One region of the Streptomyces gobiensis genome, then DNA from elsewhere that is predicted to be linked to it. Evidence: riboswitches for the same ligand, from Rfam matches in the RefSeq annotation. Region 1 holds a riboswitch; each other region holds the start of a gene.
The links. Region 1 has a riboswitch for cyclic di-AMP ahead of test1122_RS14315 (M23 family metallopeptidase). Riboswitches for the same ligand answer to the same signal wherever they lie in the genome.

Region 1 (3,269 bases):
GCCGAGCAGGAGACCTCGCTGGAGCAGGTCGCCGCCCGGCTGGACCACGCGCTGCTCCGGGAGCGGCAGCGCAGGGAGGGCGTGGAGTACGTCGAGGGTTTCATCACGGCCGTACTGGCGGAGGTGGCCGACAACGACCGGCTACGGCTGGTGAACCGGGGCCATCCGCCGCCGCTGCTGCTGTATGCCGACGGCGCAGACGGCACCGACGGCACCGACGGCACCGTACGGACCCTGGAGCCGTCCACGCCCGCGCTGCCGCTGGGCCTGGGAGACCTGAACGCCGACCGGCCCGTCCCGGTCGGCACCGATGAGACCGCCTTCCCGCCCGGCGCGACCCTGCTCCTCTACACGGACGGCCTCACCGAGGCCCGCAACGCCAGCGGCGCCTTCTACGAACCGGCCCGCCGCGCCTCCACAGGCGGCTGGGCCCAGCGCGACCCGGACGGCCTGCTGGACGCGCTACTCGCCGACGTGGCCAGACACACAGCCGGCGAACCCACCGACGACATGGCCCTACTAGCAGTAGCCAACCGCCCATAGCCGTTGTGGGCAGTCGTTCGTTGTGGGCAGTCGTTCCGCAGGGCGTGGGGGCACCTCCTGGGGGCACCCCCAGCGGTAGCTGGGGCAGGGACCGGGGAAAGCACCCTCCCGAGCAACGTAACCCTCGCACAACATGACGATGAGCGGTCACATAAGGCATATGGCGCCATGGTCTGGTGTGCCCTGCAACGCACCAGGGCACGCCCCGTGACGGCCCATTACGTCGCCTTCAGCCGGACGTGCAGCCGTCAGTTGGTGCCCACCCTGAATGGACGGGACCGCATCGGACTCACAACTGCTATCACCCAGCGTGATTGAGTCGAATCCCTCCGCATAACAACTTGGCTAAGAAGCGGAAGACTTGGATTTATTTTACTCGTGGTTATGCCCGACTCTGTCCGGCCGAGCGAGGAAAGTCGTGGTGGCGGTGGCTACTTATTCCCAGGAGGACTTGGAATCCAGCGTCCGGGTCTATTAACGTTCGATAACGCAGCGCGGTCGTCACTGCCGTCGCAAGAGGCGGCACCGTGCGCCTTGGCCGAATCCTGACAGTGCACTATCAGGCACAACAACTGCACCAAAGGAACCGGGGAACCACCACCTTGGGGTGAATCGGGCAGCTTCCCCTGGAAGTTGCCGGTAGGAGACCTTCCTGCTCCGAACCCGTCAGCTAACCCGGTAGGCGAGAAGGAAGGAAAGGAGAGCGCCCCCGTGGCGTCAAGCAGGCCTGCCCCCGAGGCTCCATACAACGAACTCCATGAGCCCCGCGAGTTCGGCGAACCCGGTGAGTCCGGTGAGTACGCTGCCTATGGCCCGTCCGCCGGTGATTCCTGGGACGAGTGGAATCCCACCGAAGACTCCATACGCCCCGTACGTGGCCGCCATCGCGTAGGCAAGCAGCGCGGCGGCATGGGACGCAGCGGCGCGGTCCTCGGTGTCGGCATGGTCGCGGCCATCGGCGCGGGCGGCATGGCCACCGCGCAGGACAAGCCCAAGGCGCCCGTCTCCATGCCGGACGTACTGCCCGACATGGCCGATCTCCCCGGCGTCGGCGACCTTGTGTCCGGTGGCAGCGACGGCAACGCGGCCGATACGACCGTGGCCGCCGCCCCCCTCACCCAGGCCGGGCTGAGCGGCGCGGACACCGCCGCGGGCCAGACCGACGCGGGCGAGGCACTCCGGGCCCGGATACTTCAGCAGGCCGACCAGCAGCAGGCCGCCGCCGACCAGCAGGCGCTGGAGGCCGCCGCCTCGGAGGCCGCCGCCAAGGCCGCGGAAGCGGCCGCCGCCGAGGCGGCCAAGGTGGCCGAGGCGGAGCGCAAGGCGGAGGCCGAGCGGCGGCGGAAGGCCGAGGAGGAGCGTAAGCGCAAGGCGGAGGAGGAGCGGCTGCGCAAGCTCGCCGCCAGCTTCACCCTCCCGCTCAGCTCCTACCAGGGACTTGGGCCCGGCTACGGTTCCTCCGGTTCCATGTGGAGCGCCAACCACACCGGCCAGGACTTCACCGCCTCCAGCGGCACACCGGTCAAGGCGGTGCACACCGGCACCATCAAGGAAGCGGGCTGGGCCGGTTCGTACGGCTACCGCATTGTCCTGGAGCTCGATGACGGCACCGAAATCTGGTACGCCCACCTCTCCTCCATGATCAAGACCAGCGGCAAGGTCACCACCGGCGACACCATCGGCCGAGTCGGCTCCACCGGCAACTCCTCCGGCCCGCACCTCCACCTGGAGGTCCGCCCCGGCGGCGGCGACCCCGTCGACCCCCTCGCCTGGCTACGCGGCAAGGGTCTCAACGTCTAGCCCGCCGCCCCTCATCCCCCGTACCCCTGTACCCCGTCGCCGTCCCGCACCAGGAGGGGACGGGACGGCGACGCCTGCCCCGGCGGCCCTGGTGGACCACCCCCCGACACCAGGGCCGCCGGCCTTTCGTGGGCCCGCCCGATGCGACTACCGCAGCCCCAACTCCGCGTGCACCGCCCGTTCCAGCTCCAGCACCCGCTCATGGCTGTCCCCGATGACCAGATACGACCACCTGCCCTCCGGCACCAGGGCGCTGTTGAGCAGGACCGCACCTTCCGCGTGCTTCCGGTCGAACGCCAGGCCGCCCGTGCGCAACCGCGCCACGGCCTGGCCGAAGTCCCGTGGCATGCCGCCCGGCCGGCAGTCGGCGACCCATACGGGCCCCGGCGCACCAGCCCCACCACCCACACGGGCATCCGGGACCAAGCGGTGAACCAGCACGTCAAAAGTGGTGGTGCCGGTACGGCGGACATTGCTCTCAATGGCGTACACACGGCCGTCCCCGGTGAGTCTGGCGTCGACCGAGCAGTGCCCGTAGTAGCCATGTTCGGCCAGGTAGTGACCGAACCGTTCACCCATCCACAGCAAACGGTCAGTCCCCTCGCCTGCCGTCTCCGGCGTCTCCGGCAGCGGAGAGCAGTACCCGCGATAGGCGTCTTCGGTATTGCGCATCATCCCGTGGTACAGCACCCGGGCCCCGCCGGGCTCCGCCAGCACCTGCACACTCACATCCAGTGCCGCGTCGATGTACTCCTCGACGACCCACCCGCCCGGCAGATCACCCGCCGTCCGCAGATACGCGGAGATCCGCTCCTCAATCTCCGCCGGACTGGCCTGCGGCAGACGCGTGATGCCATACCCATTCGACGAACGGGCCGGTTTGACGATCAGCTGGGGATACGCCGACATCTCCGAGACGGCCGCCC
Region 2 (3,269 bases), 480 kb from region 1:
TGCGAAGACAAACGTCGCCCAAGTCGTGGAGCGGGACTTGGCTCTGGGGGGCTTTGGCTTTCGGTGCGCTGCCATGCACCGGGAGGCTAGAGCTGGACACCGCCAGCCGGGGGGCCGTTGACCGGCACTGGTCACTTTCGATCGTACGGAGCGTGGAAGGTCCCTCACCCGGAGAGACAGCACGCCGCGTTCCGTATATCCGTGACCGAAGTGCTGAATGAGGCATACCTGACCACAGGGGTGTGCTAGAGCCCCGGATACGCTCCGGCCCTATGGACGTACTCATCAACATCTTCGTCGCCCTGCACATCATCGGTATCGCCGCGCTGCTGGGCGGATTCTTCGCACAGATGAAGGTGATGGGCACGGGTCAGGCCCGGATAACTCCGGGAATGCTGCACGGTGCCTTCACCATGCTCGCCACCGGCCTGATCCTGGTCGGCCTGAACCAGGCCGCCGGCCATGAGGTGAACAACCTCAAAATCGCGATCAAGCTCGCGCTGCTGGTGGTGATCCTCGGGCTCGTCTATGTCAAACGCGACGAGGAGAAGGTGCCGGCGGCCGTCATGGGCAGCGTCGGCCTGCTGACGACCGCGAACATCTTCATCGCCACGGTCTGGACCTGAGCGGTTCGCCGGACGGGCCCCACGCGACCCGTCCGGCGATTGACTGTCCTAAGCGGGCCGCACCGCGCTGTGGAAGGGCATGTAGTCGATCGACTCGTACTTCACATCGTCGCCCGGCTTGGACGCGTGGATCATCTGCCCGCCGCCGACATAGATGCCGACATGGCTGATGTCGTCGTAGAAGAAGATCAAGTCGCCTGGTTTCATCTCGGACTTGGCCACCTTGGTGCCAACGTTCACCTGGTCATAGGTGACCCGCGGCAGCTCGACACCGGCGGCCCGCCAGGCGGCCTGGGTGAAGCCGGAGCAGTCGTAGGAGTTGGGGCCGGTGGCGCCCCAGACATACGGCTTGCCCAGCTCCCCCTTGGCGAAGCTGATGACCTTCTCGGCCTTGGCCGCGTATGAGTCGGTGGGCTGCTGATCACTCGGCGGGGCCGACGGCTCCTCGGTCTCCTTCGCCGCCTCCTCGCGCCGCTTCCGCTCAGCCTCCGCCTTCGCCTCAGCTTCAGCCTTCGCCTCGGCCTTGCGCTGCCGCTCCGCCTCGGCCGCCTTGCGTTGGGCCTCCTCCTGCTTCTTCTTCTCGATCGCCGCCAGCCGTGCCTTCTCCTCGGCGGTCAGCTCGGACAGCAACTGCCGCGCCTGAGTGAGCTTCGCCTGTACGGCCCGCTTGTCCTTGGCGAGCGTCTGCTGTGCCTCGGTGAGCTCAGCCAGGCTCGCGGCCGCTTCGGCCCGCTTCTCCCCAGCGGCGCGGTGCTGTTTCTGGTACTCGCCAACGGCCGCCTTCTGCCTGGCCGACAGCCGGTCCATCACATGCGTCTGGCGGAAGAAGCCCTGTGGATCGCTGGAGAGCAGCAGGGTCGCGGTCTCGGATATCCCGCCGGTGCGGTACTGCGCGGCGGCATAGCTGCCGAGTGTGCGGCGGGCGTCATTGAGCTGGTCGGTGCGCTTGGCGACATCGTCCAGCATCCGGTCGACCCGCTTGCGCTGTGTGTCGGTTTTCTCCTTGGCCGCGTTGTACTTCTGGGTGGCGGCACCCGCCTGCCGATACAGCTCGTCGACCTTCTTCTGGGTCTCCTCAAGCGTGGGCTTCCCATCCTCGGGCGCGGCGTTCGCGCTCTGCGAGAGCAGGGTGACGGATGCCAGGGCCGCCGCGGTGGCACCGACGGCACTACGGCGGGCGGTGGCGGACTGCAGCGTTCCGGTGCGCGGCTTGCGATGCGACGCCAAGACCGGCGACTCCTTCCGTGGACCGCCTACCGGGTTAGCTGTCGGGTTCGGGCGGGAAGGCTGCCCTACGGGTCGTATGCCGCCGTATGCGGTGCGTATGGCCCGATTCACCCCGGTGGTACGTAAGTTGGGTCCCCGGCTCCGGCGCAGGCCGGACTCGGCGGAGGCTGCCCGTGCCGGCACTTTCGCCGACGGGGGGCGGGCCGCCTTGACCGAGCACCGTAGTAAGTCTGTGGGGCTCTTGGGAAGGCCGATGTTCGATACGCCCGAAATCATTCCACTCCCCGACCTACCGCTGGGACTAAGCCCCGCTACTCCCAGCGGGAAGTAGCGGGGCCCAGAACGCATAAGCGGGTCAGGCCGCCTGTACGCGTACCGTCTTCCCCGGTGACGGCACCCCGGAGCTGTCCACTACCACCAGCAAATAGTCGCCCGGCGGCGCGGCCGCTGGATTGGCCGGTGGTGTCGCGACAATGCTCCAGCGGGCCTCAATCCGCTCACGCTTCGCCACCGCCAGCCATACATAGCGCTGGTCCATGTTGCTGCCGTGGGTGGTAGAGCCCAGGCGGATCAGCGCGACCCGGGCATTCTCGTCCAGACCGAGCCCCTCGGTGATGAAGGTGAACTTCTTGCCGTAGTGGAGAGTTGGCGTCGCGGGTCCCGGGATGTCGGGGGTGCAGGGCCGAGGTCCGCGCCAGAGATAAGGCGGGTAGTACCGTTCGGCGTCCGTGTGTACGGACATCCAGTCATGGCCCTTGAAGGTGTCGTAGCCACCGGTGCTGCCCGCCTTCAGGACGGTGCCATCAGGCTGAAGCAGAGCTGTCGCGTGGTAACGCCGGTCGGTAGCGGCGGTCGCGGCGGCGGTGAATGTCTCCCCGTCGGGGTCGAAGAGTTCGGCCTGGAGGACCGGGTCGTGGTTCTGGTTGCCCCAGCCGATCCCCGCACCGCCGCTGACCAGGACCTTCCCATCAGCGAGCAAGGTGGCGTCGGGCAGCACCCGGGCCTGGTGCATCGACTGCGCCTTCTGCCAGCCTGGCTGCGCTGTCAGGCTCTTGGCCGTGTCGACGTAAAGGATCTCCGCTGTGGCGGTGGAGGGCTGCCGGTCCGAGAAGTCGCGGTGGTCCTCGTGCTCTTCATGCTGGCCGCCCACGGCGAGGACCCGCATAAGGGAATTGCCCGGTTCGAGGGGGAGCAGGACCATCGAGCCGTACGTTGGGTAACTGCGTGAGCCGTGGGTGTGCATCGGATACAACCTGGGTGCCAGAAGCAGCGGCTGCTCCTCGCTGGGGTCATAGGTATACAGCCAGGCCCGGTTGGTTTCCGCGAGGGCGATGACCGTGCCGCTGGTGTCCGCTGTCGGCAGCACGAACACCGCCGGGTAAGTGGCCAGCCTGTCGACTTCCCGGGGCAGCATCT
Region 3 (3,269 bases), 1.1 Mb from region 1:
GGCGGACTTCTCGTCAATGCCGCGCTGCAGCCGCTCCGGGTTGGTGACGAAGAGGTCGTCGCCGACGAGCTGGACCTTGTCACCGAGCTGCGCGGTGATGGTCTTCCAGCCGTCCCAGTCGTCCTCGTACAGCGGGTCCTCGATCGAGACCAGCGGATAGGCGTCGACGAGCTCGCCGTAGTACGCGGTCATCTCCCCGGCGGTGCGGGACTTGCCCTCGAATTCGTAGACGCCGTCCTTGTAGAACTCGGAAGCGGCGACGTCCAGCGCGAGCGCGATGTCCTGCCCCGGGGCGTAACCGGCCTTCTTGATGGCCTCAAGGATGAGGTCCAGGGCCTCGCGGTTGGAGCCCAGGTTCGGGGCGAAGCCGCCCTCGTCGCCCAGGCCGGTGGCCAGGCCCCGCTCCTTCAGCACGGCCTTGAGCGCGTGGTAGGTCTCGGTGCCCCAGCGCAGCGCCTCGGAGAAGGACTCCGCGCCAATTGGGGCGATCATGAACTCCTGGATGTCCACATTGGAGTCGGCGTGCGAGCCGCCGTTGAGGATGTTCATCATCGGGACCGGCAGCTGGTGCGCGTTCGGCCCGCCAAGGTAGCGGAAGAGCGGCAGGTCGGAGGCCTCGGAGGCGGCGTGCGCAACGGCCAGCGAGACACCGAGGATGGCGTTGGCGCCAAGCGAGGACTTGTCGGCGGTGGCGTCCAGGTCGAACATCGCCTGGTCGATCAGCCGCTGCTCGGTGGCGTCGTAACCGACCAGCTCCGGACCGATCTGCTCGATGACGGCGAGGACCGCCTTCTCGACACCCTTGCCGCCGTAGCGGGCCTTGTCACCATCGCGGAGCTCGAGGGCCTCGAAGGCGCCGGTGGAGGCACCGGACGGGACAGCGGCACGGCCGGTGCTGCTGTCGTCGAGGCCGACCTCGACCTCCACCGTGGGGTTGCCTCGCGAGTCGAGGATCTCGCGGGCTACGACGACGTCGATGGACGGCACGAGGGTCTCCTTCTGTGTATCTGGGTTCCTGCTCCGAGACTCTAACGGTCCGCTGGGCCACACGCGGGCTCCTGCCCGTGTCGTGGACGGGTCGGGAGTGTGAAGCCGCAGCTCAGAACGGCGATAAAGATTTGTTCCGCTGATAAAGAAACGAGCGGAACGGTGGTATCGCGCAATAGCGCAATAGTGGGACAAGGCCGGAGCCCCGCCCAAAGACGCCGCCGGAGCCCCGGCGCAGAGGGCGCCGGGGCTCTCACCTGTCGGCCCGTCAGACCCGTCAGACGCTGAGCAGCGCTGATGAGCACTGTCAGACGCTGAGCTTCTGGCCGGGGAAGATCAGGTGGGGGTTGCGGCCAACGGTGGCCTTGTTGGCTTCGTAGATCCGCCGCCAGGTGGTGCCGTGCTCGGCGGCGATCGAGGAGAGCGTGTCACCGCTCTGCACGGTGTAGTTTCCGGAGCCGGTCTGCGGCCGCTGCGGCGGGTTCTGAGGCTGCGTTTGCTGCCGCTCCGGCGGTGTCTCTTGCTGATTCTGCGAGCCGCTGGCCGAACCGCCGCCGGGGTTCACATTGGCGGAGGGGCCGCCGGCGGTGAGGTTGCCCGCACTGGCGCAGCCCCAGGCACCCGGGCCCTGCATGGCGAGCAGCTTCTCAGCGGTGGCGATTTGCTGACCCTTGGTGGCGAGGTCGGCGCGCGGGGCGTACTTGGTGCCGCCCGCGGCGGCCCAGCTCGACTGCGAGAACTGCAGTCCGCCGTAGTAGCCGTTGCCGGTGTTGATGGACCAGTTGCCGCCCGACTCGCACTGGGCGACCTTCTCCCAGGTGTCGACCGGGGCGGCCTGGGCACCCGTGGCAGCCATCAGCGGAGCAGCGACAGCGGCCCCGGTGACGCCTGCCAGCGTGGCGACACGCACGACCTTGGATGGACGGCGGTGGTGGCCCTTGCCGGTGAACAGCATGTCGTTCTTCCTCACCGACGCCTGCGAGGTGAGCTGTCGGGTTCGGGCTGTGAGTGGCCCGGTCCGACGCGACCGCGTCGGGCTTCACCCCAAGCCGCCGTAGCGGCACTTACCTGGTTCCCCCGCTCCTGCCAACGGCGCTGACGCGACAACGACGGCCCTTCGACCACCGGCAGGATTCGGCGTGGCGGTCGACGGGGCCCGCAGTAGCGAGCCGGTAGGACCGTAAGCACAGCGCCGTAGATCATTCAATAACCGTCTACTTCGATCATTTCGGGCGAGTTGACGGTCATTAGCTAATATCACCGCAGGTCGGGAGGGGTATTGGGCAATACGGATTCCCAAGACACGCCGGAACAATCGGGAGAGTAGCGTCACACTTTCGCCAATGGGACATCTGGCCCGTCTGGCCCCAACTAACCCTTTTGCTGCCCCAGATCGAGGCGCTGGCCCGGCAGGATGAGATCGGGGTCGGCGCCGATGACCGGTTCATTGGCCGCGTAGAGCGCGGGCCAGCCGCCCTGCACGCCCTCTCGCTCGGCGATCTCCGAGAGCGAATCACCGGACTGGACCCGATAATCACCCGAACCGCGCTCAACGCGGTCAGCCCCCCGGGCGGTGTTCTCCGAGGGCCGCTCCGTCTCCGGCTCACCACGGTGCTTGCCGGTGCCCTCAGCACTGCCGGGCGCGGGATGATCGGGCGTCAGAGACGGGTGGTCCGGTGCGGTGGCCCCGTCCTGTCCCGGCTCACCCGGCTGGGCCCCCTCGTCACCCGGCCCCTCGTCCACGGCGCCGTCCTCGGCGGAGCTCTCGGCGGGGGTCTCGGCGGGGGTCTCGGCAGGGCTCTCGGTCTCCAGCCGGTCGGGGCTGGGCGTAGGGGCAGGCGACAGCGGATCGTCGCTGGGCACGGCCTCCGGAACCTCGACCGCTCCGTCGGCCACTTCCTTGGCCAGTCCGCTCCCTACCGCACAGCTCGGCCAGGCGTCCGGGCCCTGCTCCGCGAGGATCTGCTCGGCGACCGCGATCTGCTGCATACGGCTGGCCAGATCGGGGCGGTCCGCGTACACGGTGCCGCCGTACTTCTCCCAGGTACTCAGGGTGAGCTGAAGACCGCCGTAGTAGCCGTTCTCGGCGTTGGAGCTCCAGATCCCGCCGCTCTCGCACTCGGCGACCCGGTCCCAGGTCGCCGCTTCGGCGGCCTGGGCGCCGGATGCGCCAAGGAGCGGCATGGCGAACCCCGCTCCGGTCACCCCTGCGGTGACGAAGATGGCAGGGGCCTGACGAGGTCGACGGTGTCGGCCGGTCCCGGAACGCATGCGATCGCCTC

Region 2: it holds a riboswitch for cyclic di-AMP, as region 1 does, so the genes downstream of both, test1122_RS16675 (C40 family peptidase) here and test1122_RS14315 (M23 family metallopeptidase) in region 1, are expected to answer to the same signal.
Region 3: it holds a riboswitch for cyclic di-AMP, as region 1 does, so the genes downstream of both, test1122_RS08840 (LysM peptidoglycan-binding domain-containing protein) here and test1122_RS14315 (M23 family metallopeptidase) in region 1, are expected to answer to the same signal.

What each region holds. Positions count from the first base shown of each region.
Region 1 covers NZ_CP086120.1:3,074,303-3,077,571, forward strand. The annotation lists gene test1122_RS14310 (PP2C family protein-serine/threonine phosphatase) at 1-543, shown strand, start outside; cyclic di-AMP (ydaO/yuaA leader) riboswitch at 1,109-1,243, shown strand; gene test1122_RS14315 (M23 family metallopeptidase) at 1,255-2,343, shown strand; gene test1122_RS14320 (preATP grasp domain-containing protein) at 2,491-3,269, opposite strand, start outside.
Region 2 covers NZ_CP086120.1:3,550,034-3,553,302, forward strand. The annotation lists gene test1122_RS16665 (C40 family peptidase) at 1-75, opposite strand, end outside; gene test1122_RS16670 (hypothetical protein) at 273-626, shown strand; gene test1122_RS16675 (C40 family peptidase) at 675-1,853, opposite strand; cyclic di-AMP (ydaO/yuaA leader) riboswitch at 1,862-2,026, opposite strand; gene test1122_RS16680 (galactose oxidase-like domain-containing protein) at 2,209-3,269, opposite strand, start outside.
Region 3 covers NZ_CP086120.1:1,926,236-1,929,504, forward strand. The annotation lists gene eno (phosphopyruvate hydratase) at 1-987, opposite strand, end outside; gene test1122_RS08840 (LysM peptidoglycan-binding domain-containing protein) at 1,295-1,942, opposite strand; cyclic di-AMP (ydaO/yuaA leader) riboswitch at 1,946-2,092, opposite strand; gene test1122_RS26565 (transglycosylase family protein) at 2,359-3,171, opposite strand.